DNA from 4 places in the Vibrio campbellii CAIM 519 genome. Region 2 is predicted to be linked to each of the others. Evidence: predicted binding sites of a transcription regulator. Region 2 holds the regulator's gene; each other region holds the start of a gene.
What was found. The regulator PurR, encoded in region 2, represses purine synthesis genes. The targets are predictions, from matches to a motif close to TNANGNAAACGTTTNCNTNA.
Positions count from the first base shown of each region.

Region 1: pckA (phosphoenolpyruvate carboxykinase (ATP)) is a predicted target of PurR. The motif match lies at 2,474-2,493, and genes of this name have one in related genera.
Region 3: purL (phosphoribosylformylglycinamidine synthase) is a predicted target of PurR. The motif match lies at 2,404-2,423, and genes of this name have one in related genera.
Region 4: glpX (class II fructose-bisphosphatase) is a predicted target of PurR. The motif match lies at 1,784-1,803, and genes of this name have one in related genera.

Region 1 is NZ_CP015863.1:235,966-242,112, forward strand. It holds gene A8140_RS01185 (AsmA family protein) at 1-512, opposite strand, end outside; gene pckA (phosphoenolpyruvate carboxykinase (ATP)) at 673-2,301, opposite strand; gene hslO (Hsp33 family molecular chaperone HslO) at 2,638-3,513, opposite strand; gene hslR (ribosome-associated heat shock protein Hsp15) at 3,545-3,931, opposite strand; gene gspC (type II secretion system protein GspC) at 4,187-5,110, shown strand; gene gspD (type II secretion system secretin GspD) at 5,147-6,147, shown strand, end outside.
Region 2 is NZ_CP015863.1:1,161,187-1,167,333, reverse strand. It holds gene cmoM (tRNA uridine 5-oxyacetic acid(34) methyltransferase CmoM) at 1-62, opposite strand, end outside; gene elyC (envelope biogenesis factor ElyC) at 177-983, shown strand; gene torR (two-component system response regulator TorR) at 1,090-1,803, opposite strand; gene torD (molecular chaperone TorD) at 2,037-2,684, shown strand; gene purR (HTH-type transcriptional repressor PurR) at 3,128-4,132, shown strand; cyclic di-GMP riboswitch class I at 4,412-4,501, shown strand; gene A8140_RS05570 (TfoX/Sxy family DNA transformation protein) at 4,618-5,208, shown strand; gene A8140_RS05565 (TVP38/TMEM64 family protein) at 5,329-6,018, shown strand; gene A8140_RS05560 (putative signal transducing protein) at 6,018-6,147, shown strand, end outside.
Region 3 is NZ_CP015863.1:750,630-756,776, forward strand. It holds gene tadA (tRNA adenosine(34) deaminase TadA) at 1-160, shown strand, start outside; gene A8140_RS25815 (hypothetical protein) at 241-375, opposite strand; gene mltF (membrane-bound lytic murein transglycosylase MltF) at 660-2,264, opposite strand; gene purL (phosphoribosylformylglycinamidine synthase) at 2,588-6,147, shown strand, end outside.
Region 4 is NZ_CP015863.1:358,218-364,364, forward strand. It holds gene A8140_RS01755 (helix-turn-helix transcriptional regulator) at 1-226, opposite strand, end outside; gene glpX (class II fructose-bisphosphatase) at 720-1,727, opposite strand; gene zapB (cell division protein ZapB) at 2,075-2,317, shown strand; gene rraA (ribonuclease E activity regulator RraA) at 2,420-2,947, opposite strand; gene A8140_RS01775 (1,4-dihydroxy-2-naphthoate polyprenyltransferase) at 3,023-3,940, opposite strand; gene hslU (HslU--HslV peptidase ATPase subunit) at 4,249-5,580, opposite strand; gene hslV (ATP-dependent protease subunit HslV) at 5,610-6,147, opposite strand, start outside.

The DNA of each region.
Region 1 (6,147 bases), 930 kb from region 2:
TCGCCATTCCAATGCAATTGTTCGGCAGAGAGCTGAATCTCACCGTATGGCACTTGCTGAGTGTCGCTCGACCATATTGGATCTTGGATTTGCACATCTACCCCCGTAATGCTGAATGCATCATCGGCGTAATCGATATTCTTCAAGGCGATTTGATGGAAGTAAACGTTGCCCAGCGCCGGCAGTGTTGGCATACCTTGCTGTAGACTCAACCCATCAATCAGCAAGCTGTCGACAATCCATTTTCCATCGCGACGAACATCTGGGTTCAGCCAGAGATCGACTTGCTCAATGAAGGGTAGATTTTGTTGTTTGGTTGCCACGCCATTGAGTGTGAGGTGGTAAGGAAACTCGTATTGAACGTTATCCGCTTGCAGTGGCAAATCGACTAAATCGGAAAACAGATTCCACGTTTGGCGAGAATGCGAGGTGGTCAGCATGCCTAAAAAGACGGCCGGAACTGCGATCGCCAGTATGAGTATTAGAAGTAGAACTCGACTTGCTGTTTTCATCCCTGCCCAAACCTATACATAAATTGGAGTAAGTGAATATTGAATTACTTAGATAGGCTTAAGCTTGTATCAATCTTGGGCTGGATTCAATAAAAAGCCCCTCAAAAGAGGGGCTTGAAGATTGTTTTTGTAGCTAGGTCACTAAGGTCTAGTGAGTGGCTTAATTCAGCTGAGGACCTGCTGCCACTAGTGATTTACCTTCTGCGTTGTCAGTGTACTTATCAAAGTTGTTGATGAAGCGCTCTGCCAAGTCTTTCGCTTTGCTTTCCCATTGTAGAGGGTCAACGTAGGTATCACGTGGGTCAAGGATGTTTGGATCGACGCCTGGCAGTGAAGTTGGTACTTCTAGGTTGAAGATCGGAATGTGTTTGGTTTTCGCATCTTCAATAGAACCATCAAGGATTGCATCAATGATGCCGCGTGTATCTTGGATAGAGATACGTTTGCCGCTACCATTCCAGCCCGTGTTCACTAAGTAAGCTTCTGAACCTGCTGCTTCCATACGTTTCACTAGCACTTCAGCGTACTTAGTTGGGTGTAGGGTTAGGAACGCTGCACCAAAACACGCCGAGAAGGTTGGTGTCGGCTCAGTGATGCCACGCTCTGTACCCGCTAGCTTAGCGGTGAAGCCAGACAGGAAGTGGTATTTAGTTTGCTCAGGCGTCAGTTTTGAAACCGGAGGTAACACGCCGAACGCATCAGCCGATAGGAAGATCACTTTGTTTGCGTGACCGCCTTTTGATACTGGCTTCACGATGTTGTCGATGTGATACAGTGGGTAAGACACGCGGGTATTCTCTGTCTTAGAGCCATCATCAAAGTCGATAGAACCATCGCTACGAACCGTCACGTTTTCTAATAGTGCATCGCGGCGGATTGCGTTGTAGATATCAGGCTCGGCTTCTTTCGATAGTTTGATGGTCTTCGCGTAACAGCCGCCTTCGAAGTTGAATACGCCGTCGTCGTCCCAGCCGTGCTCGTCATCACCAATCAGTGCACGTTTAGGATCGGTAGATAGGGTAGTTTTACCTGTGCCAGACAGGCCGAAGAAAACCGCTACGTCGCCTTCTTGGCCCATGTTTGCACTACAGTGCATCGATGCGATGTCTTTCAGCGGAAGGAAGTAGTTCATCATTGCGAACATGCCTTTCTTCATTTCGCCGCCGTACCAAGTACCGCCGATCAGTTGCATGCGCTCTGTTAGGTTGAACACAGTAAAGTTTTCAGAGTTCAGACCGTGTTCTTCCCACTTGTCGTTCGTGCACTTCGCGCCGTTCATTACCACGAAGTCAGGTTCAAACGTCGCCAACTCTTCTTCTGTTGGGCGGATGAACATGTTTTTCACGAAGTGCGCCTGCCACGCTACTTCGGTGATCACTCGAATGCTCAAACGTGTGTCTGGGTTTGCACCACAATAACCGTCAATCACAAATAGACGCTTACCTGAAAGCTGGTTGGTCACTAGCTCTTTTAGGTCGTCCCATACTTCTTTGTTGATTGGTTTGTTGTCGTTTTTCACTGCGTCAGAAGTCCACCACATGTGCTCTTCTGTCGTTGCATCTTTAACAATGTACTTATCTTTTGGTGAGCGACCAGTAAAGATACCAGTGTCTACGGCAACCGCGCCGAGTTCTGTAACCACACCACGTTCATAACCTGTTAGGTCAGCACGGGTCTCTTCCTCAAACAGCATTTCGTAGCTTGGGTTGCGAACAACCTCTTTAACGTTATGCAGTCCGTGTTTGGTCAGATCAATTGTTGCAGCCTTTGTATGTTCCATAACGGTCATAGGTGCTCCTTATAAGGATTTTTGTAGGGATTTTGTAAGAATGTTTTAATTTTTATCTGCTCACCATGCTAGCAACGGGGTGGGGATAAAACAGGGATATAGTTCAAAAAATACCCACGATTTAAGTGGGTTTTAGGTGGCCCGTCACATATTGGTGCGAATAGTTTATCGTGGGCGCAAACCTTTGCGCTAGGGGAAAAGAATTATTAATTATTTAAAATTAAGCGGTTGCTTTATTACGTCTGAGGTTAGGTAATTAGAGGGTTTGATCACAAAAAGGCCAGCATGATGCTGGCCTTTTGAAGGGTAAATTACAAGCTTGTTAAGCTATGAAAATTAATGCAGTGTTTTCTTCTCTGGAGCGGCTTGTGCATAGAGCTCAGTGATCTCCGCTTCGTCAAATGAATATGACGTGCCACAGTAATCACAATGTAAAGAAACTGATCCTTCTTCCGCTAAAATGTCATTAATTTCAGCACGCTCAACGGTAATGATCGCTGCACCACTACGTTCACGAGAACAGCCACAGTGGAACTCCACTGGTTGCGGTTCGTATAGACGAACAGAATCTTGGTTGTACAAGCGGTAAAGCAGTTCGTTTGCCGGTAGAGTGAACAGTTCTTCGTTCTTCACGGTTGCTGTTAATTGCTCTAGGTGCTCGAAGTCTTCGGGTGTACCCGTGCCGTCCGGCATTACCTGAATCATCATGCCTGCTGCGTGAGCTTTACCTTCGTGTTCACCAGTACGGATCCACAGGCGCGTCTTCAACTGCTCTGAGTTTGCGAAGTAGCCTTCGATAACGTCAGCCAGTGTTTCACCTTCTAGGCCAACGACACCTTGGTAACGTTCGCCTTTCTTTGGCTCGATAGTGATCACTAGGTAGCCTTTACCCATCATTTCGTGCAGGCTTGCGTCATCCGCAATGTCGCCTTCCCAACGTGCAACGCCACGGATCTTCTGATCGTGATCGCCATTGATTACAGCCAGTGATACAGGACCATCACCTTGTAATTGGATAGTGATTGAGCCTTCGAACTTCAAAGTTGCCGTTAAAAGAGTGGTTGAAACGAGTAGCTCACCCAACAGTTTTTGCAGTGCTGCCGGATATTCCTTGCTGGAGATAATACGTTGGTATGCTTCATCCAATTGAACCAACTCGCCACGTACTGAAAGATCTTCGAATAGGTAGCGGTTTAAAACATTATTTGCCATGGAGTGCTTTCCTCGTCGGTAATTCCGGCTTTTATTGGTGTTTGAACTTAATGATGTCACGGCGCTGCTTCTTATCTGGGCGGCGTTCCGGACTTGGGTTGTGGGCGTTGAGTTTACGCTGTTTCGCGAACTCTTCGCGTTGGCTGACGCTTTCGTCAGTTTCACGATAGAGCGTTTGAGCGATTGGTGCACCCATGCGACGATCAGAGATTTTCTCGATAATCACCGTCTTCTCTTCATTACCTTGGCGAAGACGAATCTCAGCGCCCAACTCAACGATTTTGCTTGGTTTGCTTCGTTGCCCATTATAGTGGACTTTACCGCCATCGACCATATTGCGTGCGATGGAGCGGGTTTTATAAAATCTGGCAGCCCATAGCCATTTATCTAGCCTTACGGCTTCATTTGCGGAACTCATACGACTCTACACTATCTAATCACTGCAATAATAAGGCAGTAACTGGTGGATTATTCACCTACAGATGGAGCCAAGGCTGTTTTTTTTCAAGGGAGTTGGCAAAAACTGCATAAGAAAAAGGCATGAAAAGGAACTTGTGATATAGTTCACTGCTCTTTGTTGAGTAGTAATTTTATTGAAAATTTAGCAAGATAGAGTCGACACTCTCTACTTATACTTAAGGTCGACCGACGTCAGAATAAAGGAATCAATTCAGTGAAGCGTTTAGAGCTAAGTGCAGGATTAGCAAGCAGCCCGCTACTGGCTCAGATTAAGTCCAACAATCACACCATACAAGCGAAACTCAGTTTGTTCTTAACTTGTCTATTCATAGCAATGACAGGTTGGATATTGGGTAAAGTGGTGTGGCTAGCAATGCCTCAAACTTCTGATGTGACTCAATGGAAGCCATCAGCAGGTGCTGTTGCGTCTACGAATAAAAAGGACGCGATTGATTTCAATGCCCTTCAAAATGCGAACTTGTTCGGAAAGTACACCGAGCAAAAGCCGGTCGTAGTAGAGCAGCCTGTCGTGCAAGATGCGCCTAAAACTCGCTTAAACCTAACACTTGTTGGTGCAGTTGCGAGCAGCAACGCAAAAACGAGCCTAGCGGTGATCGCCAATCGAGGTAAGCAAGCCACTTATGGTATCGGCGAAGAAATTGACGGCACACGTGCAGAATTAAAAGCGGTATTGGTTGATCGTGTGATCATCGACAACCAAGGTCGTGATGAAACCCTAATGCTCGAAGGTATCGAGTACAGCAAACTGTCTGAAACACGTCCAGCAACCCGCCCGCAAGCGGCGAAAGCGGATAAATCATCAGCGGTGAGCGAGAAGGTCGACCAAATTCGTGCGGAGATTTCCAAAGATCCGCAAAGCGTATTCAAGTACATCAACATTTCTCCAGTCAAAAAGGATGGAGGAATCGTCGGTTATCGCGTCTCACCAGGTCGTGATGCGGCGTTGTTTAATGATGTCGGTCTAAAACCTGGTGATATTGCGGTGCAATTAAATGGGATCGATTTAAGTGATCCTTCATCTTCAGTAGAACTGATGCAAGTGATGAACGATCCGCAAGAACTGAATTTGACTGTTGAGCGCGATGGCCAACAGTACGACATCTATATCCAATTGTAATACTTAGGCAAGCTGCGTAAGTTCAGGGAGACATACGTGAAACATTGGTTTAGCAAAAGTACTTGGTTACTTGCAGGGACACTACTCTGCACTCCGGGTGCAATGGCGAACGAGTTTAGTGCCAGCTTCAAAGGCACTGATATTCAAGAATTCATCAATATTGTTGGTCGCAATCTAGAGAAGACCATCATCGTTGACCCGTCTGTGCGCGGTAAGATTGACGTACGTAGTTACGACGTTCTTAACGAAAAGCAGTACTACAGCTTCTTCTTGAACGTTCTGGAAGTGTACGGTTATGCCGTTGTCGAAATGGACAATGGTGTGTTGAAAGTCATCAAAGCGAAAGATTCAAAAACCTCAGCAATCCCAGTTTTGGGTGATGACAGTGCGCAAGGCGACAGCGTGATTACCCGTGTGGTTACGGTGCGAAATGTGTCGGTTCGTGAACTTTCTCCGCTACTGCGTCAACTTATTGATAACGCAGGTGCCGGTAACGTGGTGCACTACGATCCAGCTAACATCATCTTGATCACGGGTCGTGCTGCGGTAGTAAACCGCCTGGCGGAAATCATCAAGCGCGTTGACCAAGCGGGCGACAAAGAAATCGAAGTCGTAGAGCTGCGCAATGCGTCTGCTTCTGAGATGGTGCGTATCGTTGATGCCCTGAACAAAACGACCAACCAAAAGAGCACACCTGAATTCCTAGAGCCAAAAATCGTAGCGGATGAGCGTACTAACTCCATCCTGATTTCTGGTGACCCTAAAGTTCGTGCGCGCCTGAAGCGTTTGATTCGTCAACTTGACGTTGAAATGGCGACCAAAGGCAATAACCGTGTGGTTTACCTAAAGTACGCGAAAGCGGAAGACCTAGTTGATGTACTAAAAGGCGTATCTGACAACCTACAGGCTGAGAAGCAAGCAGGTCAAAAAGGCGCATCAAGTTCACAACGTGGTGAAGTGGTGATTGCCGCTCATGAAGCAACTAACTCGCTAGTTTTGACTGCGCCGCCAGATATTATGATGGCGCTACAAGACAT
Region 2 (6,147 bases):
GAGCCGTAAATATTTTTTGCAAATTTGTGGGCGATATCGTCGAAATTGCGGTCTTCTGTCACTTCTGCTGGGTTATCATATCGGATTGTGCCGCTATTCTGTCACAAGGAAAGCAGGAATAAAGAGGGTCAACCTCATTTTTATAATCAATTGATGTTTTTTCGGACTATTTTCGTATGTTTGAGCTGAAAAAAGTAATGTCTGCCTTGCTTATGCCACTTCCGGCATTGTTAATCATAGGCTTGTTAGGTCTTGCTCTCATTAGTTTTACCACAAAACGTAAAACTGGCTGCTTTGTCGTTCTATTCTCTTTCGTCGGCATTTTTCTTGTTGCCTTTCAACCTGTTTCAACCAAGCTGTTAATGCCTCTTGAGCGCGAGTACAAAGCGTTTTTACCTGTTTCTGGTACTGTTGACTATGTCATGGTGCTCGGTAACGGCCATGTGGTGGACAATGAGATCCCACCCACTTCTCAATTAAGTCGCACATCACTGATGCGACTCACCGAAGGCATTCGTATTTTGCGTATGTACCCAGGTGCAAAACTCATTCTGTCTGGCTACGCTGGCGGCTCTGAAATAAGCCATGCTCGTATGATGGCGAACGTTGCGCTTTCTCTTGGTGTAGCCAAATCCGATATCATTTTGTTGGAAGACGCGAAAGACACCTGGGAAGAAGCACGCCAAGCGGCAGCCTTCGTAAAACAAAAAGATATTGTGTTAGTGACTTCTGCTAGCCACATGAAACGTGCTTTGTATGAGTTCAACGCTGCGGGTATTAAACCAATCCCAGCACCAACGAACTTTATGGCGATTGATGACATCGAGCAGCCATGGCAGAAATACGCACCAAAAGCACGCTACCTAGAGCAAACCGAACTCTACTGGTATGAATACCTTGGTGGGTTATGGCAAAAGCTGCGCGACAACGTCGGTCAAACACCAATGGTTGAAATGGAAGATCCTGAAATATTGCAGCCATAGAAACAGCGTTTAATAGCTAGCAAGCATCTTACGCCAGATTGCGCTACAAAAATGACAGACACAAAAAAGGAGAGCCAGTGCTCTCCTTTTTCTTTACTGCGATGATTTAGTCACCAGCGAACATGTAGCCTTCACCGTGAACCGTCACAAAGATTTGTGGGTTCTTAGGGTCAAACTCCATCTTAGCTCGCATGCGGCGAATCAAAACGTCGATAGTACGATCGTTTGGCGCATCCACTCGGTGGCTGATCATATTCAAAATACGCTCACGGCTAAGTACCTGATTTGGGTACGAAGACAATGCAACTAACAGCTCATATTCTGCTTTCGTTAGTTTCACTGGCTCACCATTGCGGCTTAGAGCACGACGTTGAATATCAAACGTCCACTCACCGAAGCGCACAATGTGTTCTTCATTAGTGTCGCTGGCTGCTTTTTGAGAACCGTTGCGAGCCGCAGAGATGCGCCATAGCAAGTTCTTAACGCGAACCAGTAATTCCCTTAGTTCAAAAGGCTTTGTCACATAATCGTCTGCGCCCATTTCTAGGCCAACGATTTTGTCAATGCTATCCGTGCGTCCTGTCACTAATATGATGCCGATATCTGATTGGCTGCGTAATTCACGCGTAAGCATCAGGCCGTCTTCGCCGGGCAAGTTAATATCCAGCATAATTAAATCTACATCGCCACCTTGCAGCACTTCACGCATCTCTGCGCCACTTTCTGCTTCACTGACTTTGTAGCCTTCGTTTTGGAAATAGCCCGCAAGCTTACTACGAGTTACAACATCATCTTCTACGACTAATACGTGATAGCTCATTTACACCACTTTCTGTCTTTTTTATTATCCAAGACGTATTCTATTCATAACTAGTAACATTTCTAGTCGTGGAACCATTAAAATGCAAGATTTTGCGATTTTATTGATTCAAAGCAAGTTTATTTACGGCCATACATAACTACGAATATTTTCCCACAAAGCATAACAATTATAGTTACTGCTATTCATCTTAATTGTTTACACTTAAGGGAGAATCATTCAGGAGCAAAAAAATGCAAGAAGTGAAAGCTTTTAACGAAAAACGCGCCGAGATCTATTGGTGGTTTTCTAGTCTGTTCGCAAAAGAGCTGACAGAAAATGAATTGGAAGCCTACCACAGTGTTGAAATTCGAAGCTTTTTAGCCGGCCTTGGTGAAAATGAATCACTGAAACCAGCCGTTGATACCCTTGTTGATGCACTCAACCGCCAACAAGATCGTGAAGACGCTCAGCTAGAATTAGCTGCAGACTTCTGCGAACTTTTCCTTAAAACAGAAAAACACGGCGCACTGCCTTACGCCTCTATGTACATCGGTAAATCTGGCCTGCTAAATGATAAACCAGCAGAAGAGATGGAAAAGCTGATGGCTGATTTTGGCGTGCAGGTAGACGAAAACCTTAAAGAACCAGCAGACCACTTAGCGGTAGAGCTGGATTTCTTAGGCAACATGATCATTCGCTCAAACGAACTAGAGCAAGAAAAGCATATGGAAGAAGCGTTCGAGAAACAGAACGAATTCATCCAGCAGCACCTTATGACTTGGTTGCCTCAGTTTGCTGCTAAATGTAAGCAATTCGATGAATTTGGCTTCTATGTTAGCGTTGCGCAACTATTAATTGCATTCTGTAAACTGGACAGCACCTACCTTCTTGGTGAATAATTGCCGCCTATTTTAGGGAGCCTGCTATTTAGGCTCCCTATTTTATTCGTTTATTTTTAATCTGGCTCATAGAAACCCAACAAATTTAGCCGTTAAAATGTGACCTCAAAGGCACAAAACAACCGCTGAAAATATTGCCAGTCTGCCCACATCAGTCTAAAATGTGAGCGCAAACGATTAAATATGATTTATATGTAAACCGCTGAAATATAGCGGTTTTCGTGTTTTCTTAACATGATTGCTGACCTATTTCTCATTTATGTAAGACAGGAATAGGCGTTTCAGCAACAAATGTTGCTACAAACATTTTTATACCGATTTCGGAACAACCGCTGCCAAATATCTCAGCAATGCCCTTTCTGCAGTTGCTCGGTTTGCGCAAGACCCTAAACGTATGGTTGTCTTCACTACGGTATTCAGTAGCTCGATACAGGACATCATTTATGGCCACTATTAAAGACGTTGCTCGCTTAGCCGGCGTTTCTACCACAACAGTTTCGCACGTAATTAACAAAACTCGCTTTGTTGCAGAGACCACTCAAGAAAAAGTAATGAAAGCAGTGGATGAGCTCAATTACGCGCCAAGTGCTGTTGCTCGTAGTTTGAAATGCAACTCTACTCGTACTATCGGTATGTTAGTTACTCAATCAACCAACCTATTCTTCTCTGAAGTGATCGATGGTGTTGAAAGCTACTGTTACCGTCAAGGTTACACACTGATCTTATGTAACACTGGTGGTATCTACGAGAAACAACGTGACTACATCCGCATGCTTGCTGAGAAACGCGTAGACGGCATCCTAGTAATGTGTTCTGACTTGACGGAAGAGCTAAAAGAGATGCTTGATCGCCATTCAGACATTCCTAAAGTGGTAATGGACTGGGGCCCAGAAAGCTCACAGGCAGATAAGATCATTGATAACTCAGAAGAAGGCGGTTACATCGCGACGAAATACCTGATCGACAACGGTCATACTGACATCGCATGTTTGAGTGGCCACTTTGAAAAGGCAGCGTGCCAAGAGCGTATCGCAGGCTACCGTCGTGCAATGGCTGAAGCAAATCTTGCAATAAACGAAGATTGGGTTCTTGAAGGTAACTTCGAGTGTGATACAGCAGTACTTGCTGCAGACAACATCACTGCAATGGAAAAACGCCCAACTGCTGTATTCTGCTTTAACGATACAATGGCGTTAGGGTTGATGAGCCGTCTACAACAAAATGGCATCAAAGTACCAGATGACATCTCCGTTATCGGCTACGACAACATTGAGCTTGCTGAGTACTTCTCACCGCCGCTAACAACGATCCACCAACCGAAACGTCGTGTGGGTAAAAACGCGTTTGAAATTCTACTAGAGCGCATCAAAGACAAAGAGCACGAAAAGCGTGTGTTTGAGATGCAGCCAGAGATCGTAGTTCGCAATACAGTTAAGAAATTGAACTAATTTCACCTCAATTTTTATAAAGCGCTCTTCGGGGCGCTTTTTTATTGCGTAAAATAACTTTTTTGAAACATTCGACATCGCTTATACAATCAAAAGCTAAGATAAGTTGCTGTTTTAACTCACTTGTAGCCCATTTCCTACATCAAGCTTTAGTATGGCAATTAAGCAGTCCAAAATATGAAACTAAACACACCAAAATAGCACTATTAACTGAACCAAGATCACACTTTGGTACTTGAAACGTGATGTTAATTCAATATACGAAGTATTCTCAAATGGTCACGCACAGGGCAAACCATTCGAAAGGGTGGGACGCAAAGCCTCCGGCCTGAACCATCGAATTAGATGGAAGGTAGCGGGGTTACCGATGGCAAATATGCATTAAGTGAGTTTACCCTTTAATGACATTGTGTCTGCATGCATTTGCTAATCTCTCGGACCTGATTTTTGGTGGCGTAATATTAATTACACCGAGATAACACACCATGGATAAACCGATACTCAAAGACTCAATGAAGCTGTTTGAGGCACTTGGTAATATCAAGTCGCGCTCAATGTTTGGCGGCTTCGGGCTCTTCGCTGATGAAACGATGTTTGCGCTAGTCGTAAACAACCAACTTCACATTCGAGCTGACCGACAAACATCTTCTGACTTCGAGACTCAAGGACTAAAACCGTACGTCTACAAAAAACGTGGTTTCCCAGTTGTTACGAAATACTATGCGATTTCTAATGATCTATGGGATTCAACCGATCGCTTGATTGAAGTTGCAAAGCAATCTCTAGAGACCGCTAAGCAAGAGAAAAAGCAACAAGCGAGCACCAAACCTAACCGATTGAAAGACCTTCCGAACCTTCGCCTAGCAACTGAACGTATGTTGAAGAAAGCAGGCATTGACTCTGTCGAGCAGCTAGAAGAAGAAGGTGCCTTAAACGCTTACAAAGCAATCCAAGATACGCATGCCTCAACGGTAAGCCTTGAGTTGTTGTGGGCACTAGAGGGCGCAATCAACGGTACACATTGGAGCGTCGTACCTCAGTCTCGCCGAGAAGAATTGATGAGTGCTCTCCCGTAGCGCGTTCATATCAGTATGACATTGAGTAAAAGCCGCAGTTTTCACGCTGCGGTTTTTTTTTGAAATTTTTTCTTATTCCATTCTGTCTTATTATTTAAGAAGCCAAACGGAGCAATTGATATGAATAAGAAAATGATTTTAGGACTGATCCTAGTCGCGACCATCCTCTTTTTAGGTGTAAATTTTGGCCAATACCTAACCCTAGAAAATGCAAAAGCACAACAAGAGGCGTTAAATAGCTTTATTGACCAAAACTTCATATACGCCGCCGCGACCTATTTCTTTGCTTATATCGCCATCACTGCGTTTTCGATTCCAGGCGCAGCTGTCGTTACCCTGCTCGGTGCTGCTTTGTTTGGTTTTTGGACTAGCTTATTGTTGGTTTCTTTTGCCAGCACCATCGGCGCTACGATTGCTTTCTTGAGTAGCCGTTACCTATTGAGAGAATGGGTACAAAGCAAATTTGGGAGTAAACTGAGTGCGATTAACCAAGGCGTTGAAAAAGATGGTGCCTTTTACCTGTTTTCTCTGCGCTTGATTCCTGTTTTTCCGTTTTTCCTTATCAACTTATTGATGGGGTTAACACCGATGACCATTGCGCGTTTTTACTTAACCAGCCAAATCGGTATGCTGCCAGGCACTGCCGTGTACTTAAACGCTGGTACTCAACTCGCCACCATTGATAGCCTATCAGGTATTGTGTCGCCGACCGTATTAGCGTCATTTGCGTTACTTGGTTTGTTCCCAATCATCGCAAAATGGGTTATGAATAAAGTTCGCCCTGCTCAAGTACAAAACGGAAACGCTTAATGAAAATATACGTCGCCAAGAATCCTGCTGAAGCTCATATCGTTTGCGAGCTTCTAAAAACCGAACAGATAGCTTGTGAAGTAAGAGGCGAGGGAATGTTTGGCTTGAAAGGCGAACTGCCATTTGGCG
Region 3 (6,147 bases), 410 kb from region 2:
CCAAGCAGCGTACCATTACGCAACAGTTGAAAATGGGCTGCTGGAAGAAGAATGCCGCTCTCAGTTGCAAGCATTCTTTAAACGTCGCCGCAAAGAAATTAAAGCGAAGAAACAAGCGCAAAAGGCGTTGGAAAACGAGCGGGAAAATAAAGATAAGTAAGTTGAAAGGAGAATTAGTTTTTTCGGCTAGAAGTATTTTTAGCAAACACCTACCTAAGAGTAGATGTTTGCTTCACATTCTCAGTGATTCACTAGGTGAACGAAAACACGGTTACGTGCACTGACTTTCTTTTTCATACTCGTCAGCTTACGCTTGCGGCGGTTAGCAGCCACTGTCTTATTCAAACGTTTTGACTGCACTCTGCGCTTTCTCATAATCAGAACCTCTTGCAGACAACGAACACACTCTCCGACACTCGCATAGCAAAGCGTCTGACATACTATCAATCGATGACATTCTGATGAGGCACGCCTACGGATGAAGGTGGCATCAGTTTGAGGAGAAGTGACTAAAAGAACTTCTCTGCTATGCAAGCCTAATATTGGTATGGCACCAATGAGCATCACAAGCTAGATAAGCCCGAAAGACTGGATTCTGGATAACTTGATCTGTTGACTCAAAAAAATAGCGAGCTGAGGGCTCGCTATTTTCGAAGTTTTTATTCTGCTTTTGGCACTGGTGTTTGCTCTGCTTCTTGAGGCGCATTTTCTTCAGGTGGTGGTGTTACTTCAACTGCCCCTGAAACCTGTTCAGCCAAGGTCTCCACAGCACCAGAAACTAATAGATTAGGATCGAGTGGCGGGATAACCTGCAGGTCTTCTGTATCCTCGTCGATAGCAGGCTTTTGGCTTACATGGCCAATGATCGATTGATAGTAACGGCGGATGTTTTCTACGTAGTTACGTGCTTCATCACCACGGGCATAACCGTAACGAGTCTGGCTGTAATAACGTTTCTGACGCAACAATGGTAGACGCTCTTTTACATCTGCCCATGCGTTCGGATCGCCGCCTTGCGCTTTAGTCAGGCGTCGTGCGTCCATCATATGACCATAGCCAACGTTGTAAGATGCCAACGCAAACCAAATCTTTTCGTGTTCATTAATGGAATCTGGTACACGAGCGACAATACGACGCAGGTATTCCACACCACCTCGAACAGACTGTTCTGGGTCAAGTCGGTCCGTTACCCCAACGCTCTTCGCAGTAGGCAATGTAAGCATCATCATTCCACGTACACCCGTCGGTGATTTTGCTTTTGGTTTCCAGTGGGACTCTTGGTAAGCCAATGCGGCGATCAAGCGCCAGTCGAACTCTTCACTGTACTTTTGGAACAGTGGTGACCATTTCGGCAGGGTGTTATCCAAAGCTCGAATAAAGGCACGCGTGTCTACGTAGTCGAAAGCTTCAATGTGACCGATGTATTTCTCTTCGAGTGTCGCGAGTTCACCAGACTGTTTAATGTTGCCAAAGAACTCGATCAACATGGCATACAAGCTTTCATCTTCAGAACGACGAGTAAACCAAGAGACAGGTTGGTCTTCGGTGAGCTCAAAAGCCAAAGCTAAATCTGGGTATAGGCGCTGCGCCAAAGACAGTTCCACCGAGTCAGTTACTGTAAAACGCAACTCACCTGTTGATACGTGTTTTAAGAGGTCGCGAGTATCGGCATCGCCAATAATTTCGAATTGCAGCTCTGGGTGTTCTTTCTGTAGCGCGGTTAATGTCGGAACAAATTGTGACTGCTCAACAATTTGCAGCGTCTCTGCTCCTGCATTGCTGTCTTCGTTTCCGGCTTTCTCATCTTTTGATTCTTGATACTTGATGAGCTGGTCTACATCGCGAGGGCGAAGCTGGCCTTTTTTGTACACTACTTGCTGGCTCACATAGTAGTAAGCAGGCCCGGGACGGAAGCGTTGAACCGCTTGAGAAGTTTGGTTTAAACCTGTCGCGATAATATCAATATCGCCTTTTTTTAGAGCAGGGAATAACTCTGCTTGGCGGAAAGCGGGTCTGATTTCCAACTTCACGCCGAGTTGCTCTGCAAATTTGCGCGCCAGTTCGTAATCCAAGCCAGCAGGACCATCAGGACCAATGTAGTAGGAGAGTTGGTTGTTTAGCGTGCCAACACGTAGGACACCACGCTCTTGGATTTGCTCGAATTCACTTTTGGGTTCCGACTCAATCTGACAGGCAGAGAGTAAAAGCACAGAGGCGAAAAGTAGGGCGCTGCGCTTGAGTCGGTTGAACTGACTTATTTGCATTAATTCGGTACGTCTCGATAATTTTCTAGTTGCCTTTATATCAAAGCGAGCTGGTGGGGCAAAGTGAATCAGACAGATAGAGTGCGACATTGTGTGATTTATCGACATTTTAGTCGGAATTCAAATTTGACGAAAAAAATGACGCAAACGGTTGCTTTTAGTGTTACATCACAAAAACAATTGCTATATAATGCGCTCGCAACGAAGAGGTGGCATCGGCATAGGTTTGAAAAACCTTCGGGAATAGCTTCGAAGAAAACAGTATAACCCACTGAATTTATTCCAATATCACCTTAATCACTTGCAATAAGAGACCTAAGCACATGAGAATTTTGCGTGGCTCCCCAGCTCTTTCTGAGTTTCGTGTTAATAAACTACTGGAACTTTGTCGTGAACAAGATCTGCCTGTCACTGGCATTTACGCTGAGTTCATGCACTTTGCGGATCTAAAGTCTGACCTTGATGCTCAAGAGTTGGAAAAACTGGAAAAATTGCTGACTTACGGTCCAACGATCGAAGAGCATGAGCCAGAAGGTCTTCTACTTCTTGTTACGCCTCGTCCGGGCACTATTTCGCCTTGGTCTTCTAAATCTACTGATATCGCCATCAACTGTGGCCTAGACAAAGTAAAACGTCTTGAGCGCGGCACGGCATACTACGTAGAGACATCGACGCCTCTTAACGATGCTCAAATGGCTGATGTAAAAGCACTCATCCATGATCGCATGATGGAAGTGACATTTACTGATTTTGATGCGGCAAACGCGTTATTCCAAGCGGCAGAACCTGCGCCTGTAGCAGACGTTGACCTATTAAAAGGCGGCCGTGCTGCGCTTGAAAACGCAAACGTTACCCTAGGTCTTGCACTTGCAGATGATGAAATTGAATACCTCTACGATGCGTTCGTAAATAAGCTAGAACGCAACCCGACTGACATCGAACTAATGATGTTCGCACAAGCGAACTCAGAGCACTGTCGTCACAAGATCTTCAACGCAGACTGGACTATCGACGGAGTTAAGCAAGAGAAGTCTCTGTTCAAGATGATCAAGAACACATTCGAAACTACGCCTGAAAACGTACTGTCTGCATACAAAGATAACGCAGCGGTAATGGTAGGTTCTGATGTAGGTCGTTTCTTCCCGAACCCAGAAACTCGCCAGTACGGTTACAGCCAAGAGAAAGCGCACATCCTAATGAAGGTGGAAACGCACAACCACCCAACTGCTATCTCTCCTTGGCCGGGTGCTTCTACTGGTTCAGGCGGTGAAATTCGTGATGAAGGCGCGACTGGTATCGGTGGTAAGCCAAAAGCAGGTCTAGTTGGTTTCACAACCTCTAACCTACGTATTCCTGGTTTTGAACAGCCATGGGAAACAGATTTCGGTAAACCGGGTCGCATCGTTAACGCTCTAGACATCATGCTAGAAGGCCCACTTGGTGGTGCGGCGTTCAACAACGAATTTGGTCGTCCAAACCTACTTGGTTACTTCCGTACTTACGAAGAGAAAGTTAACTCTCACGGAGGTGAAGAGGTTCGTGGTTACCACAAGCCAATCATGATTGCTGGTGGTATGGGTAACATTCGTGACGAGCACGTTCAGAAGAAAGAGATCCCAGTAGGTGCAAGCCTAATCGTACTGGGTGGTCCTGCAATGAACATCGGTCTTGGCGGTGGTGCAGCTTCTTCAATGGCATCTGGTCAATCAGCCGAAGACCTAGATTTCGCTTCAGTACAGCGTGAAAACCCAGAGATGGAACGCCGCTGTCAGGAAGTGATCGACCGTTGTTGGCAACTTGGTGATGCTAACCCTATCGCATTTATCCACGATGTGGGCGCGGGCGGTATCTCGAACGCACTTCCAGAGCTTGTGGACGATGGCGAACGTGGTGGTATCTTCCAACTGCGTGATGTACCAAATGATGAACCAGGCATGAGCCCACTTGAGATCTGGTGTAACGAATCTCAAGAGCGTTACGTAATGGCGGTTGCGCCAGAGAATATGGAAGTATTCGACGCAATCTGTAAGCGTGAGCGTGCACCATACGCAGTAGTAGGCATCGCAACTGAAGAGCGTGAACTGAAACTTGAAGATTCACACTTCGAGAATACGCCAATCGACATGCCAATGGATGTGCTTCTTGGTAAGACGCCTAAGATGCACCGTGATGCGAAAACGCTTAAAGCGAACAACCCAGCGGTTAACCGTGACGGTATCGAGCTAAACGAAGCAGTGGATCGCGTTCTACGTCTACCAACGGTTGCAGAGAAAACATTCCTTATCACTATCGGTGACCGCACAGTAACGGGTCTAGTTGCTCGTGACCAAATGGTTGGTCCTTGGCAGGTGCCTGTTGCTAACTGCGCAGTGACCGCAGCAAGCTACGACACTTACCACGGTGAAGCGATGTCGATGGGTGAGCGTACACCAGTGGCTCTACTAGACTTCGGCGCTTCTGCTCGTCTAGCGGTTGGTGAAGCAATCACAAACATTGCAGCGACAAACATCGGTGATATCAAACACATTAAACTGTCTGCAAACTGGATGTCTCCAGCTGGCCACCCGGGTGAAGACGCAGGTCTTTACGAAGCAGTAAAAGCTGTAGGTGAAGAGCTATGTCCAGCACTTGGCCTGACTATCCCTGTGGGTAAAGACTCAATGTCGATGAAGACCAAGTGGGAAGAGAACGGTGAGCAGAAAGAAGTAACCTCTCCGCTATCTCTAATCATCACTGCGTTTGCTCGTGTTGAAGATGTGCGTAAGTCAATCACGCCACAACTTCGTACTGACAAAGGTGCTACATCACTAGTTCTTATCGACCTAGGTAACGGTCAGAACCGTCTAGGTGCAACGGCTCTAGCACAGGTTTACAAGCAGCTTGGTGATAAGCCAGCAGACGTAGACAACGCAGCGCAGCTAAAAGGTTTCTACGAGGGCGTTCAAACTCTAGTAGCGAACGGCCAAGTAGTGGCTTATCACGATAAGGGTGACGGTGGTCTATTCGTTACTCTAGCTGAGATGGCATTCGCGGGTCACTGTGGCGTTAAAGCTGACATCGCTGACCTTTATTCAGAAGAGAAGGGCGAAGATGCACTAGCGGCGCTATTCAACGAGGAGTTAGGTGCGGTCCTTCAGGTTAAGAATGAAGATTTAGACGCTGTACTTTCAACGCTAGCAGCAAACGATCTTGAAGCGTGTTCACACGTAATTGGCTCTGTAGAAGCATCTGATGAGCTAGTGATTACTTCTGGTGAGACAGTAGTTCTTGAGCGTAACCGTACTGAACTACGCACTATCTGGGCAGAGACAACGCACAAGATGCAAGGTCTACGTGATAACCCAGTATGTGCTGACCAAGAGCACGAAGCGAAGAAAGACAACTCTGACCCAGGCCTAAACGTCAAGCTAAGCTTCGATGTAAATGAAGACATCGCAGCGCCTTACATTGCGGGTTCTATGGTAAATACTGGCGCGAAGCCTAAGATGGCAATTCTGCGTGAGCAGGGCGTTAACTCTCACGTTGAGATGGCAGCAGCCTTTGACCGTGCAGGTTTTGAAGCAACGGATATCCACATGAGCGACATCCTAACGGGTCAAGCGGTTCTAGAAGAATACCAAGGCCTAGTGGCGTGTGGTGGCTTCTCTTACGGTGACGTACTTGGTGCGGGTGAAGGTTGGGCTAAATCAATCCTGTTCAATGAGCAAGCGCGCAACCAGTTTGAAGGCTTCTTTAAGCGTGAAGATACGTTCTCTCTAGGTGTGTGTAACGGCTGTCAGATGCTATCGAACCTGAAAGAGCTAATCCCAGGTGCAGACCTATGGCCTCGCTTCGTTCGTAACGAATCTGAGCGTTTTGAAGCTCGCTTTAGCCTAGTTGAAGT
Region 4 (6,147 bases), 800 kb from region 2:
GGCGATCTGCAAATTGTTCATGACCTTTTTGTGTCAGAGACCAGTGACGAGTTGGGCGACCAACTTTGACTTTTACATCATGGATCGACAGGACGCCGTCATCTTCCAGACCTTGCAGATGCTGACGCGCACCCATGGTTGTCATACCCAGTTCAGAAGAGAGTTGTTTCGCAGTGACAGAGCCATCACGCTTAACGATTTGCAAAATCCTATCTACGGTCTTCATATACCCACCATTTATACGTCAGTACATATTATGCTCGATAGGGTTAGTAAAGAAAAGTGTTGACTTAATTTGTGTGTGGATTTGTTGGGTCTATGCTCATGCGAACAAATATATATCGCCATTCTGAACAGCGAGGAACGAGCGTGATTCAGAATCTATTGTCTGTTTGTACTGTGGTTTAAGGTGAGTAGGAAAGAATAAGGGGTTGCTGTGACTAGATCCTTAGTCTCGCTTGAGCTCGCTAGGATGACGAACTCTTTTGGTTTATAGCTTGATAAAGTAATCGTCATTCTGAACAACGAGGGACGAGGTGATTCAGAATCTATTATTCGTTGATTCTATAGCCTGAGTTTAGGCATAAAGATGGGGAGCTCGCTGGAACTAGATTCTTGCTCGCTAGAGTGACGTACTCTGATGATGACAAAGGAAGCGTAAATGACTTGCAAGGAAAGAAAGGCTCCAACTCAGAGTGAGTGGGAGCCTCCAATAATGCTTAAAGAATAATATCGCGTACTTCTGGATCTTTACGCTCTAGGTAGTGCGTAGACTTGATGCGACGAATAGTACGACAACGACCACGAATCAATAGAGTTTCTGTTGTTGCGATATTGCCTTGGCGAGAGATGCCCTCTAGCAGGTCACCTTTAGTAATCCCCGTTGCAGAGAAGACTACGTTGTCGCTGCGCGCCATGTCTTCCATCTTCAATACAACATTCGCTTTTACGCCCATCTCTTCACAGCGTTGTAGTTCAGCTACGCCGTAGATGCGGTTTTCTTCCGTATCACCTTTTACTTCGTGACGAGGAAGAAGGCGACCATGCATGTCACCGTCTAGTGCGCGAATCACTGCTGCAGATACTACGCCTTCTGGTGCGCCGCCGATGCAGTACATCATGTCTACTTCGCTATCTGGCATACAAGTTAGGATTGAAGCGGCTACGTCACCGTCTGGCACTGCGAATACGCGAACGCCCATGGCTTGCATCTCTGCGATCACTTCATCGTGACGAGGCTTCGCAAGCGTAATAACGACTAGCGTATCAAGAGACTTGTTCAGCGCTTTCGCTACGTTTTCTAGGTTTTCTTTAAGTGGCTTACCTAGGTCGATAACGCCTTTTGCTCCTGGGCCAACAACCAATTTTTCCATGTACATGTCAGGCGCTTTAAGGAAGCTGCCTTTCTCACCTGCTGCCAATACTGCCAGTGCGTTAGATTGGCCCATTGCGGTCATGCGTGTACCTTCGATTGGGTCTACTGCGATATCGACCTCGTCGCCACCAATACCCACTTGCTCACCGATGTACAGCATTGGTGCATCATCGATTTCACCTTCACCAATAACGATTTCACCACTGATGTCTGTTTTGTTCAGTAGGGTGCGCATCACTTCAACTGCAGCACCGTCCGCTGCGTTTTTGTCGCCACGGCCAAGCCATTTGTAACCAGCCAAAGCGGCACCTTCAGTAACACGGGAAAATGCCATTGCTAAATCGCGTTTCATGATGTCTCCAAGTAACAAGAGGGAAGAATAAGTTGCGCGGCGATTTTATCACATCGTCAGTTAAACGTTTGCCTTTTTGCTGAGCTTTTACTTTAACTAAGTTGAATTTGATCAATACTTGGGTGAGTTTAAGGGGTAGTGATGGGAAAATGCATTGCGCAAAAATGCTTCGATGATAAGAAAAGTCAGCGTTTAGTGAGATTGCGCCGATTTTTTAACCGAATGATGCAAAATATCGAATATAGTAAGTGTTTCTCGTCGCTACGCTGAGTAGAATGAACCTCATAGGTAAGGTGCAAGCGAATGCTCGCGCATCGTCCCAACGGAATAACAATAGGTAGGCCAAGATGTCTTTTGAAGTACTAGAACAACTAGAATCGAAAATTCAAACTGCAGTTGACACAATCACTCTTCTTCAGATGGAAGTCGAAGAGCTGAAAGAAGATAAAGTGAAGCTTGAAACAGAAGCAAACGAGCTTCGTTCTCAGCGTGAAGAGCTTGAGCAAAAATCTCAGCAAGCTCAACAAGAGCATGCTCAGTGGCAAGAGCGCATCCGTGCACTACTTGGCAAGATGGACGAAGTGGAATAATCCACTTAAGTATCCAGAATCAAAAACACCCGCTTCGGCGGGTGTTTGCGTATTTGGCGATGGGTTTTTAGCGAGTAGCTCGTTGCTAATAAAGGAATAGGGTTAGTTTAACCCTTCCTCTCCGTCGTCTTCTTCATCGAGCTCTAGGTCTACATTGAGTGGCTCAGGAGAAAGAATGATGCCAGTGCTGTCTGCGTAGATGTAATCTTCAGGTAGGAAGCTAACGCCGCCAAAGTTAACCGGTACGTCGATTTCACCGATACCTTGGTTTGCTGCCCCAACAGGGATAGACGCGAGTGCTTGGATGCCTAGGTTCATGTCTTCCAGCTCGTCCACTTCGCGGACACAACCGTAAACGACGATGCCTTCCCATTCGTTTTCTTCTGCAAGCGTCGCGATTTCTGCATCGATTAAGGCCCTGCGTAGGGAACCACCACCATCAATCAACAATACTCGTCCGATACCATCTTGTTCTAACGTTTCGCGGATCAGTGCGTTGTCTTCAAAACACTTAATCGTTGTCACTTGCCCGGCAAACGAAGCTCGTCCGCCAAAGTTACTGAACATCGGTTCAACCACGTCTACCTGATCAAGGTAGATATCACAGAGTGCTGATGTATTGTATTCCATAGCGTACCTTTCTAAACAGAAACTGTTGTCTTTGAGTATATCTAGGCATTAAGTCAATGCAATGACAATCCTTTTTTAACTCATTAGAGTTTGAGCTACCACAATTGTTGCAAATAAAACATTGGTAACCAGCGAGCACTTCACAACTACGGGCATCATTGGAGCGATTTGCGCAGGTTTCTCGGTATTCCAAACCGCTTTACCATGGTTCGCCACCACGAAAATGCTAATCAAGAATGGCAAGCTGATCCATACCGGTTTGTCTTGAATCAGCAGGTAAACAGCAAAAGCCAGTAGTGCGCCACCAAGTAAGATGAAGTGGTATTGTTTCGCTTTGCGTTGGCCAAGTCGAACCGCCATGGTGCGTTTACCACATTCGCTGTCGTTCTCGATATCGCGCATGTTGTTGATGTTGAGTACAGCTACTGCCAACAAACCACAACCTAGTGCTGGTAGGAATAGTGTCGCATCTACATGACCTGTGTGTAGGAAGTAAGTGCCAGATACACCAAGTAGGCCAAAGAAGATAAATACAGACAGGTCACCCAAGCCAACATAACCATAAGGCTTGCTGCCCATGGTGTAAGCAATCGCCGCGATAATGGCAAGAATGCCCAGACCGATAAAGGTAATGATACTTTCAAAAGAGCTCAGTGCATAAAACACTAAGGTTAAACCAGCAATGGCGGTCAGGATGATGTTGAAGATAATCGCTTTCTTCATTTGATCCGCTGTTACCGCGCCAGACTGCATCGCACGCTGAGGGCCCAAACGGTTATCGTTGTCTGTGCCTTGTACTGCATCGCCGTAGTCGTTCGCAAGGTTAGACAATATCTGCAGTAGCGTTGCGGTGACGAAGGCCATTACCGCGATGGCCAGCGAGAAGTGACCCGCAGAATAGGCGAGTACGCTACCGGTCAAAATAGACACCAGTGCGAGGGGTAATGTTTTTGGACGAGCGGCTTCAAGCCAGATCTGCAATGATTGTTTCATGGATATTTCGTGCTAGGAACCAATGTGCCCAGTATAAGCACAAAGCGCCCGTTACGCTATTGACCTGAAACAACTCAATTAAGAGTCAAAGACTTACGGAGAAGGAACACAGTTTCCATATTTGAGGTAATAAATGGCGTTTTTTGGGAAAGGGAAGGGTACGGCGCACGTTGTTACTAGATTCTTAGTCTCGCTGGAGCTCGCTAGGATGCCGAACTCTTTTGGTTTATAGCTTGTGAAAGTAACGGTCATGCGGAACGAAAAAGCCCAGAAGCATTATTCTGGGCTTTGGACTCTAGAGAGCGTTATTAAAGAATAAAGCGGCTTAGATCTTCATCTTCAATCGTATCGCCTAGGCGGTCTTTCACGTATGCCGCGTTGATGACGAACTTCTCACCGGCTTTTTCAGTCGCGTCGTAAGAAATCTCATCCATCAAACGCTCCATCACAGTGTGTAGACGACGAGCACCGATGTTCTCAGTGGTTTCGTTCACCGTCCATGCCGCTTCTGCGATTTGAGTGATACCGTCTTCAGTGAACTCTACATCTACGCTTTCTGTTTTCATCAGCGCAATGTATTGCTCAGTTAGAGACGCTTTAGGCTCTGTTAGGATACGTTTGAAATCGTTGCTGGTCAGCGCTTCAAGTTCTACGCGGATTGGTAGACGACCTTGTAGTTCTGGGATCAGGTCAGAAGGCTTTGCTACTTGGAATGCACCAGACGCCACAAACAAGATGTGATCTGTTTTTACCATGCCGTGCTTCGTTGATACCGTGCTACCTTCGATTAGTGGTAGTAGATCACGCTGAACCCCTTCACGAGAAACGTCAGGGCCAGAGCTTTCACCGCGCTTACAAATCTTGTCGATTTCATCGATGAATACGATGCCGTTGTTCTCTACGTTGAAGATTGCAGATTCTTTCAGCTCTTCTTGGTTCACCAGTTTCGCTGCTTCTTCTTCCGCTAATGCTTTCATTGCGTCTTTGATTTTCAGCTTGCGTTTCTTTTTGGTATCACCCGCTAGGTTTTGGAACATGCCCTGTAGCTGGTTAGTCATTTCTTCCATACCAGGAGGCGCCATGATCTCCACACCCATTTGCGGTGCAGCTACATCGATCTCGATTTCTTTGTCGTCTAGCTGGCCTTCACGTAGTTTCTTACGGAAGATTTGACGCGTATTCGATGTGTCTTCTTTTTGCTCAGATTGACCCCAAGAATCACGAGCTGGTGGCAGCAGCGCGTCTAGCACACGTTCTTCTGCTTGCTCTTCTGCGCGGAATTTTACTTTTTCCATCGCTTGCTGGTGAGTCATCTTCACAGCAACGTCGGTGAGATCGCGGATAATGGTTTCCACTTCTTTACCTACATAACCCACTTCAGTGAATTTGGTTGCTTCTACTTTGATGAATGGTGCGTTTGCCAGTTTCGCAAGACGACGAGCGATCTCTGTCTTACCTACACCAGTAGGACCAATCATTAGGATGTTCTTTGGTGTGACTTCGACACGCAAGCTTTCTTCAAGCTGCATGCGACGCCAGCGGTTACGCAGTGCAATCGCAACCGAACGTTTTGCTTTGTCTTGACCAATAATGTGGCGGTTCAGTTCATGAACGATTTCGCGAGGAGTCATTTCAGACATATTCTTTCCTTACTTCGTTACGATTACGCTTAAGCCGTTGGCTTAGGAAGCTCTACTGTAGATTCTAGTTCTTCTACAGTGTGGTGATGGTTGGTGAATACACAGATATCGCCAGCAATGTTCAGTGCTTTCTCTGCGATTTCGCGTGCGTCTAGGTCCGTGTTTTCTAATAGTGCAGTTGCGGCTGCTTGTGCGTATGCGCCGCCCGAGCCAATGGCGATCAGATCGTTTTCTGGCTGAACCACATCACCGTTACCAGTGATGATTAGGGAAGCAGTTTCATCCGCTACCGCCAGTAGGGCTTCTAGTTTGCGAAGTGCACGGTCGCTACGCCAGTCTTTTGCTAGCTCTACAGCCGCCTTAGTTAGGTGGCCTTGGTGCATTTGAAGTTTGCTTTCGAAGCGCTCGAATAGGGTGAAGGCATCCGCGGTACCGCCAGCAAAGCCAGCAAGTACTTGGTTGTTGTATAGGCGGCGAACTTTACGTGCGTTGCCTTTCATTACGGTATTACCTAGCGACACTTGGCCATCACCCGCGATGACGACTTTATTGTTTCGACGTACAGAT